One region of the Martelella mediterranea DSM 17316 genome, then DNA from elsewhere that is predicted to be linked to it. Evidence: riboswitches for the same ligand, from Rfam matches in the RefSeq annotation. Region 1 holds a riboswitch; each other region holds the start of a gene.
What was found. A riboswitch is a leader RNA that binds a small molecule or an ion and turns the genes downstream of it on or off. The one in region 1 is predicted to bind thiamine pyrophosphate.

Region 1 (4,861 bases):
CCGCGGCGCTCGAGACATTTGGCGGACGCGGCGTGTTGAAGACCCGGCGCTTCGGCTATGACGGCAAGGGTCAGTGGGTGTTTGACGGCAGCGACAATAACCCGGAGGCCGCTTTTGCAGCGCTTGATGGCGCGCCCGCGATCTTCGAGGAGTGGATCGATTTCGACCGCGAGATCTCGGTGATTGCGGCGCGCGGCATGGACGGCACGATCGTTTGCTTCGACCCGGCCGAAAATGTGCACCGCGAGGGCATTCTGCGGACATCCACCGTCCCGGCCAATGTGTCTTCGCAGACCGGCGCGGCTGCCCGCGCGGCAGCGGAGCGGCTTCTGATCGGGCTCGATTATGTCGGCGTGCTGGGGCTGGAACTGTTCGTCGCCCGAGACGGCAGGCTGATCGCCAACGAATTCGCGCCGCGCGTCCACAATTCCGGCCACTGGACCGAGGCGGCCTGCGTTCTCTCCCAGTTCGAGCAGCATATCCGGGCCGTTTGCGGCCTGCCGCTGATCGACCCCGTCCGCCACAGCGATTGCGTTATGCACAACATCGTCGGCGACGATATGGAGCGGATTCCGCAGTGGATGACGACCGAAGGCGCGCTCGTGCATCTCTATGGCAAGGCCGAAACCCGGGCAGGGCGGAAAATGGGCCATGTCACCGTTCTGGAAAAGCGTCGTGACGGTTGACTTGGCGGCGATCATTCGCTAGGTAGCGGCCACTGTCGGGCGCGCTTTTTCAAGGCGCGCCTTTGAATATCAATACTGACCGCCTTTACTGATCAGTCGAGAGCGGCACAAACAGCGGATCGAAAACATGAAGATCAAGAATTCGCTCAAGGCGCTCAAGTCCCGTCACCGGGAAAACCGTCTGGTGCGCCGCAAGGGCCGGGTATACATCATCAACAAGCAGAATCCGCGCTTCAAGGCCCGTCAGGGCTGAGAAAATCAGCGCATTATCTGTTTGAATTTTCGCCATGACGGGGTACCATTCCCGTCATGCGCTTTTCTATGTCCGCCATTCTGATACTCGCCGCTCTGGCCACCGGCCCGCTGCCGGCGCTTGCCCAAGGCAACGCCGCGGACGAACAGGTTTCCGCGATGCCGGATGCGCTTGTCGAGTCCGACCCGCTTGACAGGCTTTACGACCGGCTGAAACGCACAAGCGATGCCGGACGGGCGGCCGACCTTGCCCGCCAGATCGACGAATATCTCGACCGCTCGCCAAGCCCCACGGTTTCCCTGCTGATCGAATGGTCGGATGATTCGGAAAACAATGGCCGCAGCGCAGCGGCGCTCGATTTCCTGTCGGAGGCGATTGCGCTGAGGCCGGACGAGGCAGCCCCCTACCGCAAGCGCGCGGTGCTTCATTACACCCATGGCGATCTCGAACGCGCCATGGACGATATCCGCACATCGCTGTCGCTGGAGCCGCGCGATTTCGGAGCGCTCGGCCTGATGGCGACGATCCTCGACAGGACCGGGCGGCAAGAGGCGGCGGTCGAGGTATGGCGGCGGTATCTCGAACTCTATCCCGCCGACCGCGATGTCGCGGCCTTTGTGGAAAGCACGCTGAACGAGCGTGCCGGCAAGCGGATTTAACGGACTTCAGAAATGCATGACGTGGCGCAGCACCCGGTAGAGGAGGTGGAGCGCCAGCAGCCCCGCGCCGACGGCGATCGTCAGGTGCGAAAGCGGGCTCAAAAGGCTGCCCTCGATCGTGCCCGCGACGTCGGGATATTGATAGAGCAAGATGCGGATGGTGAGGCCCGCAAGCCCGACCACCACCAGCACAAGGCCGGCAAGTTTCATGATCCGATCTCCTGTCGCAAAAGGGGTAGAGATCGGTCTTTGCATGGCGGTATCGCCGCAATTGTCGTCACAAAAGACCGAAACAGCGAGGCGGCCCGCAAGCCGCCTCTTTCACTTCTTTATAATGTGCTTTTGTGGCGATTTAAGGCCGGTTCATTTTTGCTGCGATAGCGAGACGGAGATTGCATCGACCGGCGGCGCTTCGGAGATCAGCCCGTTTTCCGCCATGAACGCGCCGAAACGTTCATACCGCTCGGCATCGGAGGCGGCGGGACGCTTGGCGAAGCGGACGATCGATTCGGCGAAGGCCTGGCGGTTCAGCTCGTCGTCGAGATCGGGATAGGCCTTGGCAAAGCTCTCCCATGCCGCCTCTGGATGGTTGACGATGAAGACCGTCGCCTTTTCCACAGCATCGAGGAAGCGTGGCAGCCGGTCATCGTCAAGCATGTCGCTGCGGGTCACGTAGATCAGCTCGTCATAGACCGGCACGCCATGCTCTTCCGGGAAGAAGGCCTTGCCCTCGTGGCCAGCGATCCGCATCTGCGGCAGCTCGATATTGCGGAACGAGCCGATGGTCGCGTCGACCTGTTGCGAAAGCAGCGATTGCGTGAGCGCGAAATTGACATTGATCAGGGTGATGTCGTCCTTGGTGAGGCCGGCGTTTTCAAGCATCGTGGCCACCACCGCATCCTCGATACCGGCCACCGAGAAGCCGATCTTCTTGCCCTTCAGGTCGGCGACGGATTTGATCGGCCCGTCTTTCAGCACCGTCAGCGTGTTGAGGGGCGTCGAGACCAGTGTGCCGAAGCGGACGATATCAATGCCGGCCTCGTGATCGAGATAGAGATTGGGCTGGTAGTGAATGCCGATATCAACCTTGCCGGTCGCCACCATGCGCGGCACCATCGACGGGTCGGATGGCGGCACCAGTTCCACGTCGAGCCCCTCATCGGCGAAATAGCCGTTTTCGGCGGCGATCACCAGCGGCGCGTGGTCGGGGTTTACATACCATTCGAGGATCACGTCGAGCTTATCGGCGGCGCTCGCCAGCCCGGGAGCCAGGGCGAGAGCGGCGGCGAATGCGAGTTTCTTCAGCATGTCATTCTCCTGTTCGGTTGCGCCGGTCGCTCAATCCTCATGCGACCAGCGGGTGAAGAAGGGGGCGGCGAGATCCACCGCCTTTCGAAAAAGCACGGCCTCGAGCGCGAGGATCAGCATGGCGGCGAACACGGTCTCGCTCTGCATGCGGGCATTGGCCTGGACCATGAGAAAGCCGAGCCCGCCGGCTGACCCCACCCATTCGCCCACCACCGCGCCGAGCGGCGCGAGCGGGGCCGCGATCCTGAGGCCGGAAAACAGATGCGGCATTGCCAGGGGCAGGCGGATGTGGCGCAACATCTCGAAATGCCCCGCGCCATCGAGCAGGGCCGCGGCCACGATCTCCGGGTCGGTGCGCCTCAGCCCGTCGGCAAAACTGGAGGCGACGGGGAAGAACACGATGATGGTCGTCATCACCACCTTGGAGGCGATGCCGAAGCCAAACCAGAGCACCAGCATCGGCGCGATCACGAAGACCGGAAAGGATTGCAGCACCACCAGAACGGGCCAGATGAAACGGCCGATGCGGGGAAAGGCGGCAATGAAAATCGCCGCCGCCGCGCCGAAGACCGCGCCCATGGCAAAACCCGCCAGGATTTCCCTGAGCGTCACCAGCGCCTCTTCTAGCAGCATCGCGTGGGCGGTCTGGAACTTCGCCAGCACGGCAAGCGGCGGCGGCAGGATATAGCGCGGCAGCTCGCCGAAAACGATGATCGCCTGCCAGAGCACAAGAAGCCCGGACACGATCGCGCAAAAGGTGAGTGTCGCCGAAAGGGTGCGCTTCAATCCCGCTCTCCCCGGCAGAACCGGGCAGCGGAGGCGTCAATAGAGGCTGATTTTCTGGGCGTGTCGCTCAAGACCAAACTCCGTTCCTACGCCGGCATAACCCGGATCAGGTTCAAGGGTTCGGCCATCGGCCATCTCAGTGTCACGGACACACCCCTCGGATGCGTCCTCTATGCCGCGCGATCGTGCGTCGGTCAAGGGGCTCGGCGGCGAAGTCGGGAACGCCGCTAATATAAACGCTAAGGTCCAAAAGGATTTGACAACGGGTGCCGTTTCGACTTTCAACTTTTGGTATAAGGCCGTTTGCGGTTTTCAGCGGCGGTTCATAAAAAGGGTCATAAGAGGGGAAGGCGGCAGCGGCCGTCCAAGCGGAGGAAAACCCATGCTCATCGCCATCGTCATTGTGGCAGCGCTGTTCGGCATGCTCTTCGGTTTCGACCAGGGCGTGATTTCCGGGGCTCTGCCGTTCATCAAGCAGGATTTCACGGTTTCGGCCTTCATGGAGGGGGTGATCACCTCGGCCGTGCCGCTCGGCGCGGTGGCGGGCACGCTGCTTGCCATGGTCACCACCGACCGCTACGGGCGCAAGCCGATGCTGATTCTCGGCGCGCTGATCTTTCTGGTCGGCTCGCTGATTTCCGCGCTCGCCTTCAACCAGTATGTGCTGACCCTTGCCCGCCTGTTGATCGGCGTCGGCATTGGCGCCTCGGCGATGACCGCGCCGATGTTTCTGGCGGAAGTCGCGCCGGCGCGCATTCGCGGCACCATCGTCTCCGCCTTCCAGTTGATGATCACCATCGGCATCATGGTCTCCTACATGTCGGACGCGGCCTTTGGCGGTTCGGGCGACTGGCGCTGGATGATCGGCGTCGGCGTGTTCCCGTCGATCGTGGCGCTGATCGGCATCCTGCTGTCGCCGGAAACGCCGCGCTGGCTGACGCTCAATTCCAATGCCGACAAGGCGCGCGATATCATCGCGAAACTGCAGCCGGAATCTTCGCCCGCCGAGGTCGATGAGATCATCGCCGAGATCCAGGAAAGCGCCAAGGACGAGGAGGCGACCCCGGCGTGGAGCACCTTCCTGAAGCGCGGCATCCTGCCGGTGACGAGCTTCGCCATGATCGTGTTCGTGCTGCAGCAGCTTTCCGGCATCAACGCGATCATCTATT
Region 2 (4,861 bases), 180 kb from region 1:
GCCAGGATCAGCGTGTAGAGCGCCGCAAGCCCCGCCGCCTCGGTCGTCGTGACAATGCCCAGGCGAATGCCGAACACCACGATCAGACCGAGGACGAAGGCTGGCAGGGCCGCGATCCCGGCACGCCTGCGCGTTTCCGCCGAAGCCGGCGGCGCGCCGCTCGCGGTCCCCATCGCAAGCCTTATCGCGACGGCGAGACAAACCGCCATCAGCAGGCCGGCAAACAGCCCGCCGACAAGCAACGCGCCGACGGAGAGATTGGTCGCCGTCGCCAGGATGAGAAAGGCGATCGACGGCGGGATGACGTTGTCGAGAACCGAGGACGCGGCGACAAGCGCGCCGGCGCGGGCGGGCGGATAGCCATGGCGCACCAGTTCGGGGTGGAAGGTCGAGGCGGCAAAGGCGGCATTGGCGACGGAGGAACCGGACGCGCCGGAAAACAGAACCCCTGTCAAAAGCGTCGTCTGCGCCAGCCCGCCGCGATAATGGCCAACGAGCGAGGCCGCGAACTGCACGAGCTTGCCGGCCGCGCCCGAGAGCTTCAGAAACGCGCCCGCAAGGAGAAAGAACGGGATCGCCAGCAGCAGGAATTTCGACATGCCGGCCACCGTATTGGCGATGATCGCCTGCTCCGTCTGCAACGCGCCGAAGGCAATCGCGCCGTAGGACGATGCCAGAAAAACATGGGCGAGCGGCGCGCCGGCAACGAGGCCGAGCGCGGCGGCAAGCGCGAGCGGCAGGCTCGCCGGCAGCGCGATATTGATCGCAAACCGGCCAACCGCCCAGTAAACAAACCCGCCGAGCGCGAAGCCGAAGATCAGCCGCGCGCCGCTCGAGCGCTCCAGGCGGCGCAGGCAGAGCAACACGAGCAGACCCAGCCCGCCCGCCACCGGAAAGGCGAAGCGCACCCATTCCGGAAGCCCAAGCGTTGGCGACATTCCGCCGAGCAACGCGATCGCCTCACGTCCGCCAAGGCACAGGATCAAGCCCGCGACGACGCTGAAGCCGTCGGCCACGGCAGCGAGCACGCTGGATGCCCGATCGGGGAGCAGCCTCACAAGGCCGTCGAGCCGCATTGACAGCGGTCCGGAGAGGGTGAGCGGCAGGCCGGCCGAGATCAGCGCGATATTCAGCCAGATTCCCAGATCCTCCATGCCGACGACGCCGGTGTGGAAGACATAGCGCAGCACGACGCCCGCCACGACAAGGGCGAGCATCGCCATCAGAATAACGGCGGCGAGCATGCCGAGCGCCGTCTCCAGCGCGTCCGCAAACCGTCCGGCGGTGCTGCGGATCGCCGTCATGGGTACGGACGATGCCGTTCGCAGGCGGCGCCTGTCTCTAAACATCCGTTCGGACGGCTGAACCATCGGCGGCCCGCGCATGGTATTGGAAGGCAAGGCTTCATGATGCGATCCCCAGGATGTTGCAATCACGGAGACCGGCGGAGAAGAGAAAGGTTATGGCAGAGCGGCCAGATTTTCCGTTCCTACGCCGGCATGACCCGGATCAGGTTCAAGGGTCCGGCTCACCGCCGTCTCAGCATCGCAGGATGCACCCCTCGGAATAGTCAGGTTTTGTCCGGCTTTTGGGCCTGTGTCAATGGCAGGCCGGAAACGTAGCGTCTGGCGGCAACGCAAGAAAACTTGCGAGCGTTCCACCGACGGGTTTTACCGAAGCCTTTGCAGCAGAGCCATCGACGGTTCGCCCGTGACATTCAGCCCGTTCTGCCGCTGATAGGCGGCGATCGCCGCGCGGGTCTGGTCGCCGAACACGCCGTCGATGGTGCCGGCATCGTAGCCCGCCGCCGAAAGCCGCGACTGCAATTCCTTGCGCTGGTCGGCGCTGAAGCCGTAATTGTCATCGGGAAAACTGCCCCTGAGTGGGCCAGCGCCCGCGATCCGGTCTGCGAGATATCCCACACCCAGCGCGTAATTGGTGGAATTATTGTAGCGCTTGATGACGTTGAAATTGTGCCCGACGACGAAGACCGGACCGCCCGCCTGCGGCTGTATCCTGGTGCCGTCGATGGCAGCGCCGGGCGAGCCCTCCTCGCCGCCCCAGGGCTGACCTTTTCGCCATCCCGAGCGGGCAAGATAGTTCGCGGTGCTGGCCAGCGCGTCGGTCGGGTCGGCGTCCCAGATATCGCGCCGCCCGTCGCCATTGAAATCGACGGCGTAGCCGAGATAGGAGGTCGGGATGAACTGGGTATGGCCCATGGCGCCGGCCCAACTTCCGGTCATCCGTTCGGGCGTGATATCGCCGTTCTGCAGGATCCGCATCGCCCCGACCAGCTGGCTTTCGAAGAAAGCGCCGCGCCGCCCCTCGACGGCGAGCGTCGAGAGCGACGAGACCACCGGAATGCTGCCGCGCCGCTCGCCATACATGCTCTCAAGACCCCAGATGGCGACGATCACATTGGCGTCGACGCCATAGGTCGCCTCGATCCGCTCCAGAACATCGCGGTAGCGGACATAATTGGCGCGCCCCTTGGCGATCCGCTCATCGGAGCCGGCAATGGCCAGATAGTCTTCCAGCGTGCGCTTGAATTCGGTCTGGTTGCGGTCCTGCTCGATAACCCCCGGCGTGTACCCGGCATTGGCGAAGGCCGCCGTCAGGGTGTCGTTGGAAATCCCGCGCGCCGCCGCGCGGCTCTTGAACCCGGCGACCCAGGCGTTCCATTCCGGATTGGCCACCGGCCGCATCGCCGGATCGGCAACGGAGGAAAAACTGCCAACCGAACTGTTCGTGCACGCTGAAAGCGCTGCTGCAATCGCCCCGAGAGAAAACGCGCGTCGCGTCAGATACATACAGATAACCCCGCTCCATTCGTGCGCAAGCCTAGCGCATCGGCCTCCCGACCGAAAGAGCACGAGCTTGCGTCCAATTTATGGAACGGGGGTGCAGGAAGGCACAGCGGTGAAAGTTTTTTTTCCGCTGTGCAACACGGGCTGGCAAGTCCCTGGCCTGTCGGGCCGCAACTGGGCTAGTCGTCGTCCGTATCGTAATATTTGTCGCCGTAATGGGCGGCATAGCCATAGCCATAGCCGTAGTTGTAGCCATACCGCTTGAATCCATTCGGATCGATCTGGTTTAGTACGAGCCCCTCGATCTTGCCTTCCTCGAACGAACGGACCGCCTCTTCGACCTGGTGATGGTGGGTCGAATCCCATTTGACGACGAAGAGGATGGCATCGACAAACTGGCTGAGAACACGCGCATCAGGCACGATCAGCACCGGCGGCGCGTCGACGATTATGAAGTCATACTTTGACCGGGCCTCGCGAAGCAGCTCATCCATCTTCCTCGATGAAAGAACATCGGCCGCATTTTTCGGCGAGCGCTCGCCAAACAGAACGTCGAGCTCCAGGTCTTCACTGTGGAAAACGGTTTCATCCAGGGTCTGCTTTCCCGAAAGCACGGAAATCAGACCGGCGTCGGTTCTGGAATTGCCGAAATACTGGTGAAAGGTCAGCCGTCGCAGATCGCCTTCGACCAGAAGGACCTTCTTGCCCATGCTTACAAAATTCAGCGCCAGAGCGATACTGCTTGTCGTTTTCCCCTCGCCGGGGATGGAAGACGAAAGCATGATCACCTGCGGCGGCTTGTCGAGATTGGCAAGCACAACCGACGTTCTGAGATTGCGTATCGCCTCGGCAAACGGTGAGGTCGAATGCGTTTGAAGGTAGTGGAAGAGATCGCTCCGGTGTTTCGCCGGCACCAGAGGCAACATGCCGACGACCGGCAGACCAGCGAGCTCCTCGAGTTCCTGCGATGTCTTGAAGGTTCTGTTCCGCATCTCCAGCAGCAGACTGAGCAGGCCGCCGAAAACAAGCCCCACAAGACCGGCAAGAAGGACGATCCGCTTCTTGGACGGCTCGCTCGCATTCTCGGGAACGACGGCATAGGAAAGAATGACGCTGTCCGCCTGCTGTATCCCCTGCTGAGCGGAGGTCTCCTTGAGACGTGCCAGGAAATATTCGTAAAGTGTCCGGTTGGCTTCCGCTTCCCGCGTCAACTGCTCCAGCTCGAGATAGGCCGCGCTTTCGGTCTGAATCTTTCTCTCGAGCGCTGCCTCCGCGGTCTCCAGAGAGGCAAGCTGGCTCTTGAGTTCGGCCGCGTCCCTGCGGCGATCGACGAGCAGGGTCTCCAGTCTCGCTTCAAAACGCGCGGCATCTCTTCTATTGCGAGGCGCGGTGGCCGAGAGATCGATGAGCGTCGGGTCCCCCAGCAGAACAGCTTTGTCTTCAAAAGACGACGCCTGCTCGAGATTCGCGAACAAGGCATCGGAAGCCTCGACCCTCTGGCGCGTCTCGGTGATGCGATCGCGGATCGACTTCAATTGCCGCTCCAGCCCGCTTAACACTTCCGGCGTGGTCAGCGGCGTATCGGTCTTGAACTGTTTTACGGTATTTTCGGATTTTTCGAGCGAGACCTTCAGTTCGGCGACGCGCTCGCTGAGCCAGTCGATCGCATCGACCGTCGCGCCGCGTTTGACATCGATCTGGCGCTGCACATACTGCTCGGCGATCGAGTCGGCGATCAGCGCCGCCTTTTCAGGATCCTCTGAACTCACGGTTATCCTGAAGGTGGTGGTGTCGGGAACCACGGTTGCCGTGAACTTATCCAGCAACGCGCTCACCACCCGGTCCCGGGTCCTGTCCGGCCCTGGGACGTCGGAATCGGACGGCGTTGGGAATAGGCTCTTGATATAGGCGACAAATCTCGCAAACGTCGTCGACTCTCTCAAAGCCGCGTTGAATTCCGGGTCCGCCATCAGATCGAGATTATCGACCACGTTTCCGATCAAAATACGCGACCTGATCACCTCGATTTCGGATTGCAGGGCGACATCGTCTGT
Region 3 (4,861 bases), 2.1 Mb from region 1:
CGGATCGAGCTTCGGCGGGGTGAAGGCAACCACGAAAGCCGCCCCCATGAACAGAGCGGCGACAGCCAGTACGATGATCGTCAGCTTTTTCACGCCGGGTCTCCCTGTTCCCGAATTTCAAGAGAAAACAGCAATTCCGGGCGAACTGGGAACCGCTCCAACGCCCGGAACTGCGTCACGATGGTGAGAAGGCTCTACTTGTCGACGCGATAGAGCTTGTGGCAGGCCGCGCAATTGGCCCCCAGCGTCTTCATCGCGGCTCCAACGGCGGCCTGATCGGCGGGCAGATCGGCCAGCAGGGCATCGGCGTCATCGGCGAGCTTTTGCGCATGAGCCTCGAAGTCGTCCATGTTTTCCCAGATCGCCGGGCTAGCCTCGGTGCCGTTTCCGGTTTTCGAATCAGGCGGGAAATGGGTCGGGAAGTCGGTGATTTTTGTGGAGATATCGGTAAGCGCGCCCTGAACCACGATCGGGTCGTAGGCGTTCTCGCCCTTGGCGATGGCGCCGAGCTGGCCCATGGCCTTGCCGATCGCCTTCATGTCGTCCTGGCGCAGCATCTGCGGCGCATCCTGGGCAACCGCAAAGCCAGCGCTGAGACAGAGCGCGACAGCGCCGGCGATCATAAATCCGTTTTTCATCCAAAGCCTCCTTCGTTGCTCAGGCCGCAGTATACGCAGCCTCTGTTTGGAAGCTAGGGGCAGGATTAACGTAGGGAAGATGAACGGCGGCTGACTGCGGGGCCGACGGCATCACGTTTTGGTGACTTCGCCCCATAACTGGTGGAAATGATGGGTCGGTCCGTGGCCGGAGCCGACATGCAGGCTGTCGGCTGCCGCGATCGCGCCGGCGACATAGCGCTTGGCGTTCGCCACCGCCTCGGAAAGGGGCGCGCCCTTGCCGATTTCGGCCGCGATCGCGCTTGAAAGCGTGCAGCCGGTGCCGTGGGTGCTGGCGGTGTCGATGCGCGCGCCCTCCAGCCATTCATGGCCATTGGCGGTGACCAGCAGGTCCGGGCTTTCCGCCCCCTCCAGATGGCCGCCCTTCAACAGCACCGCCTGCGCGCCGAGGCCTCTCAACGCGGTTGCCTGTTCGATCATCTGATCGCGGGTGGTGGCGGTCTCGGCGTCGAGCAGGGCGGCGGCCTCCGGCAGGTTCGGTGTCAGCACGGCGGCGAGCGGTATAAGGTGGTCCTTCAGCGCCTCGATCGCATCCTCCGGCAGCAGCCGGTGGCCGCCCTTGGCGACCATCACAGGATCGAGCACGACCGGCACCTCCACATGGTGGCGCAGGCTGTCGGCGATGGTGACGGCGACATTGGCATTGACCACCATGCCGATCTTGATCGCGTTGACCTTTACGTCATCGAAGATCGCTGCGATCTGCTCGGCGACGAAGGCAGATGGCACCTCGTGCACGCCGGTGACGCCGCGGGTGTTTTGCGCCGTCAACCCGGTCAGCGCCGCCATGCCGTAAGTTCCAAGCGCGGAAAAGGTCTTGAGGTCGGCCTGAATGCCGGCGCCGCCCGAGGGGTCGGAACCGGCGATCGAGAGAATGTTTGCGATCATTGCTTCGCCTTCCGGATGGCTTCGGCAAGGTCCGCCGTCGCCTGATATGGATCGGGCTGGCCGCAGATGGCCGAAACGACGGCGATCCCGTCGGCCCCGCTTTCGAATGTGGCCGCCACATGCTCCCCTTTCAACCCGCCAATGGCGACGGTCGGCAAGCGGCAGAGGTTGATCATCTCGCGAAGCCCGTGAAAACCGACGGGAAGCGCGTGGTCGGGCTTGGTGCCGGTCGCGAAGATCGGGCCGGCGCCGATGTAGTCGATGCCGGCGGGATCGAAGGCGCGCGCGACATCGAGGCCGTTGACGGAAACGCCGAGAATCTTGTCATCGCCGATCAGATCCCGGACATCTTTCGGGCGGGCATCCTCCTGACCGACATGAACGCCATCGGCATCGATCGCGATGGCGGCTTCGACGTCGTCATTGACGATCAGCCGGACCGGCGTGCCGGCTGTCACCTGTTTGAGCGCAAGCCCCATGTCGATGCGTTCGCGCGTCGAGGCGTGCTTCATGCGAAGCTGCACGATGGCTGCCCCGCCGGCGATCGCATCCCTTGTGGTGGCGACCATGCCGTAATCGCCGCAAAGCTCGGGATCGAGAACGAGATAAAGGGAAAGGTCGAACTTCATGGCCATTCGATCTCCGCTTCGCTGGCAAGGGCTTGGGGCGTGACGGCAGCGAGCGCATCGAGGAAATGGGCCTGGAACGAGCCGGGACCATCGGCCCGCACATGCGCGCGGCTGCCGGCCACGCCGTAATGGGCAAGCGCCGCGACGGTTGCCTCGAAGGCATCCGCACGCCATGCGCCGGCATAACCGCCGACCAGCGCCGTCAACGCGCAACCGAGCGCCGTCACCCGCGGCATCAGCGGCGATCCGCCGCCGATGCGGGCGCTGCGCGTGCCATCGGTCACGAAGTCGCGTTCGCCGGTGACCGCCACCACCATGTTGCGCTCTCGGGCAAGCGTCTTCGCGGTCTCTTCGGCGGCCGCCACGCTGTCGCCGGCATCGACGCCCTTGCCGGCGCTGGTGGCGCCGGAGAAGGCGAGGATTTCGGAAGCATTGCCGCGCAGGATCGTGGGCCCGAGATCAAGCAGCTCAAGGGCTGCCCTGGCTCGGAAGCCGGTGGCGAAATGGGCGACGGGGTCCAGCACCCAGGGCGTCCGGTTGCGGTTGGCCGTCTCGGCCGCTGCCTTCATGCCGGCAAGCCAGTCGGGTGAAAGCGTGCCGATATTGATGGTGACCGCCGAGGCAATGCCGGCAAATTCGCCGGCTTCCTCTTTCGCATGAACCATCGCCGGAGAAGCGCCGGCGGCGAGCAGCACATTGGCCGCGATATTCATCGCCACATAATTGGTGATGCATTGCACAAGCGGCGCGTCTGCGCGCATTTTCTGAAGAATGGGGGCGATGTCGGCCATCGGCGTCCTCCTTGCTGGGCGGAGAAACCAGACGGGCCGGAGGGACGAAGCTCGCGAACCCGAGTGACTCCCTCCGCCGGTATGATCCGGATCAGGTTCCAAGGGTTCATCTCAGCCCGCTGTCGCGGACGCCCCTGTCGCTCTTGTGGCCGCTATATAGCAGAAAAACGCCGCCCGGTAAGGGGCGGCGCGGTATTTACTTCATCGTCGGCATCGAGAATTCGGCGCCGGCGCGGATGCCCTTGGGCCAGCGCTGGGTGATGGTCTTCAGGCGGGTGTAGAAGCGCACGCCTTCCGGGCCATGCATGTGGTGGTCGCCGAACAGCGAGGCTTTCCAGCCGCCGAAGGAGTGGAACGCCATCGGAACCGGGATCGGCACATTGACGCCGACCATGCCGACCTTGATCTTGTGGGCGAATTCGCGGGCGGCATCGCCGTCGCGGGTGAAGATCGCGGTGCCGTTGCCGAACTCGTGGTCGTTGATCCACTGGGCGGCCTCGTCATAGCTCTTGGCGCGGGCAACCGAGAGAACCGGGCCGAAAATCTCTTCCTTGTAGATCTTCATGTCGGTCGTCACCTTGTCGAACAGGGTCGCGCCGACGAAATAGCCGTTCTCGTAACCCTGCAGCTTCAGGCCGCGACCGTCGACCACCAGTTCGGCGCCTTCTTCCACGCCCGAATCGATGTAGCCGGTGACGCGTTCAAACGCAGCGGCCGTCACCAGCGGGCCCATATCGGCTTCCGGATCGGTGCCGGGGCCGACCTTGAGGGCGGCAATGCGCGGCTTCAGCTTGTCGATCAACCGGTCGGCGGTCTCGTCGCCCACGGGCACCGCCACCGAAATCGCCATGCAGCGCTCGCCGGCGGAGCCGAAGGCCGCGCCCATCAGCGCGTCGGCGGCCTGGTCCATGTCGGCATCGGGCATCACGATCATGTGGTTCTTCGCGCCGCCGAGCGCCTGGCAACGTTTGCCGTTGGCGGTCGCGGTGGTGTAGATGTAGCGCGCGATGGGGGTCGAGCCGACGAAGGAGACGGCCTCGATATCCGGGTCGTTCAAAAGCGCGTCGACGGCTTCCTTGTCGCCCTGGACGACGTTGAACACGCCATCCGGCAGGCCCGCTTCCTTCAGCCATGCGGCAATCAGCAGCGAGGCGGAGGGGTCGCGTTCGGACGGCTTCAGCACGAAGCAGTTGCCGGCGGCCAGCGCGATCGGGAACATCCACATCGGCACCATGGCCGGGAAGTTGAACGGCGTGATGCCGGCGACGACGCCGAGCGGCTGGCGTATCGCGTAGCTGTCGACGCCGGTGCCGACATTTTCGGTGTATTCGCTCTTCAGAAGCTGCGGGGCGGCGGTGGCGAATTCGACCACTTCCATGCCGCGCTGGATTTCGCCGAGCGCGTCGGAATGGACCTTGCCGTGCTCGGCGGTGATGACGGCCGCCATCTCATCGATCCGGGCTTCCATGATCGACAGGAACTTGTTGAGGATACGGGCGCGGCGCAGCGGCGTGGTCGCCGCCCAGTCCGGGAACGCCGCCTTGGCGGCTTCGACGGCGGCGCGGACATCGGCGGTGCTTGCCAGCGACAGCTCGCCGCTCTGCTCGCCGGTGGCGGGGTTGTAGGTCGGCACGGTGCGGGTGCTGGTTCCCGCAAAGGGCTTGCCGCCGACAAAATGCTGAATGGATTTCATGAGTATTCCTCCGGTGATACTGCCTGTGAGGCTTTTTGGATTCTGAAGCCATCGATCTCCCCGCTTGAGGGCAAGGCTGTTGTCCATGGCCTTTCCGTATAGCCCCCCAATCTTCTCGCCCCGGAGGGGAGAGATGTCGCGACAGCGACAGTGAGGGGGGAGTTTTTCCCCACGGAGGCCCTC

Region 2: it holds a riboswitch for thiamine pyrophosphate, as region 1 does, so the genes downstream of both, Mame_RS20695 (TRAP transporter large permease) here and Mame_RS21470 (ABC transporter permease) in region 1, are expected to answer to the same signal.
Region 3: it holds a riboswitch for thiamine pyrophosphate, as region 1 does, so the genes downstream of both, thiM (hydroxyethylthiazole kinase) here and Mame_RS21470 (ABC transporter permease) in region 1, are expected to answer to the same signal.

The regions. Positions count from the first base shown of each region.
Region 1 covers NZ_CP020330.1:4,611,401-4,616,261, reverse strand. The annotation lists gene Mame_RS21495 (5-(carboxyamino)imidazole ribonucleotide synthase) at 1-686, shown strand, start outside; gene ykgO (type B 50S ribosomal protein L36) at 814-939, shown strand; gene Mame_RS21485 (tetratricopeptide repeat protein) at 1,008-1,598, shown strand; gene Mame_RS21480 (hypothetical protein) at 1,605-1,808, opposite strand; gene Mame_RS21475 (ABC transporter substrate-binding protein) at 1,962-2,906, opposite strand; gene Mame_RS21470 (ABC transporter permease) at 2,937-3,692, opposite strand; TPP riboswitch at 3,759-3,860, opposite strand; gene Mame_RS21465 (sugar porter family MFS transporter) at 4,075-4,861, shown strand, end outside.
Region 2 covers NZ_CP020330.1:4,433,118-4,437,978, forward strand. The annotation lists gene Mame_RS20695 (TRAP transporter large permease) at 1-1,304, opposite strand, end outside; TPP riboswitch at 1,470-1,572, opposite strand; gene Mame_RS20700 (lytic murein transglycosylase) at 1,671-2,810, opposite strand; gene Mame_RS20705 (GumC family protein) at 2,987-4,861, opposite strand, start outside.
Region 3 covers NZ_CP020330.1:2,516,020-2,520,880, forward strand. The annotation lists gene Mame_RS11745 (cytochrome c) at 1-48, opposite strand, end outside; gene Mame_RS11750 (c-type cytochrome) at 195-638, opposite strand; gene thiD (bifunctional hydroxymethylpyrimidine kinase/phosphomethylpyrimidine kinase) at 750-1,565, opposite strand; gene thiE (thiamine phosphate synthase) at 1,562-2,200, opposite strand; gene thiM (hydroxyethylthiazole kinase) at 2,191-2,985, opposite strand; TPP riboswitch at 3,037-3,131, opposite strand; gene Mame_RS11770 (CoA-acylating methylmalonate-semialdehyde dehydrogenase) at 3,182-4,678, opposite strand.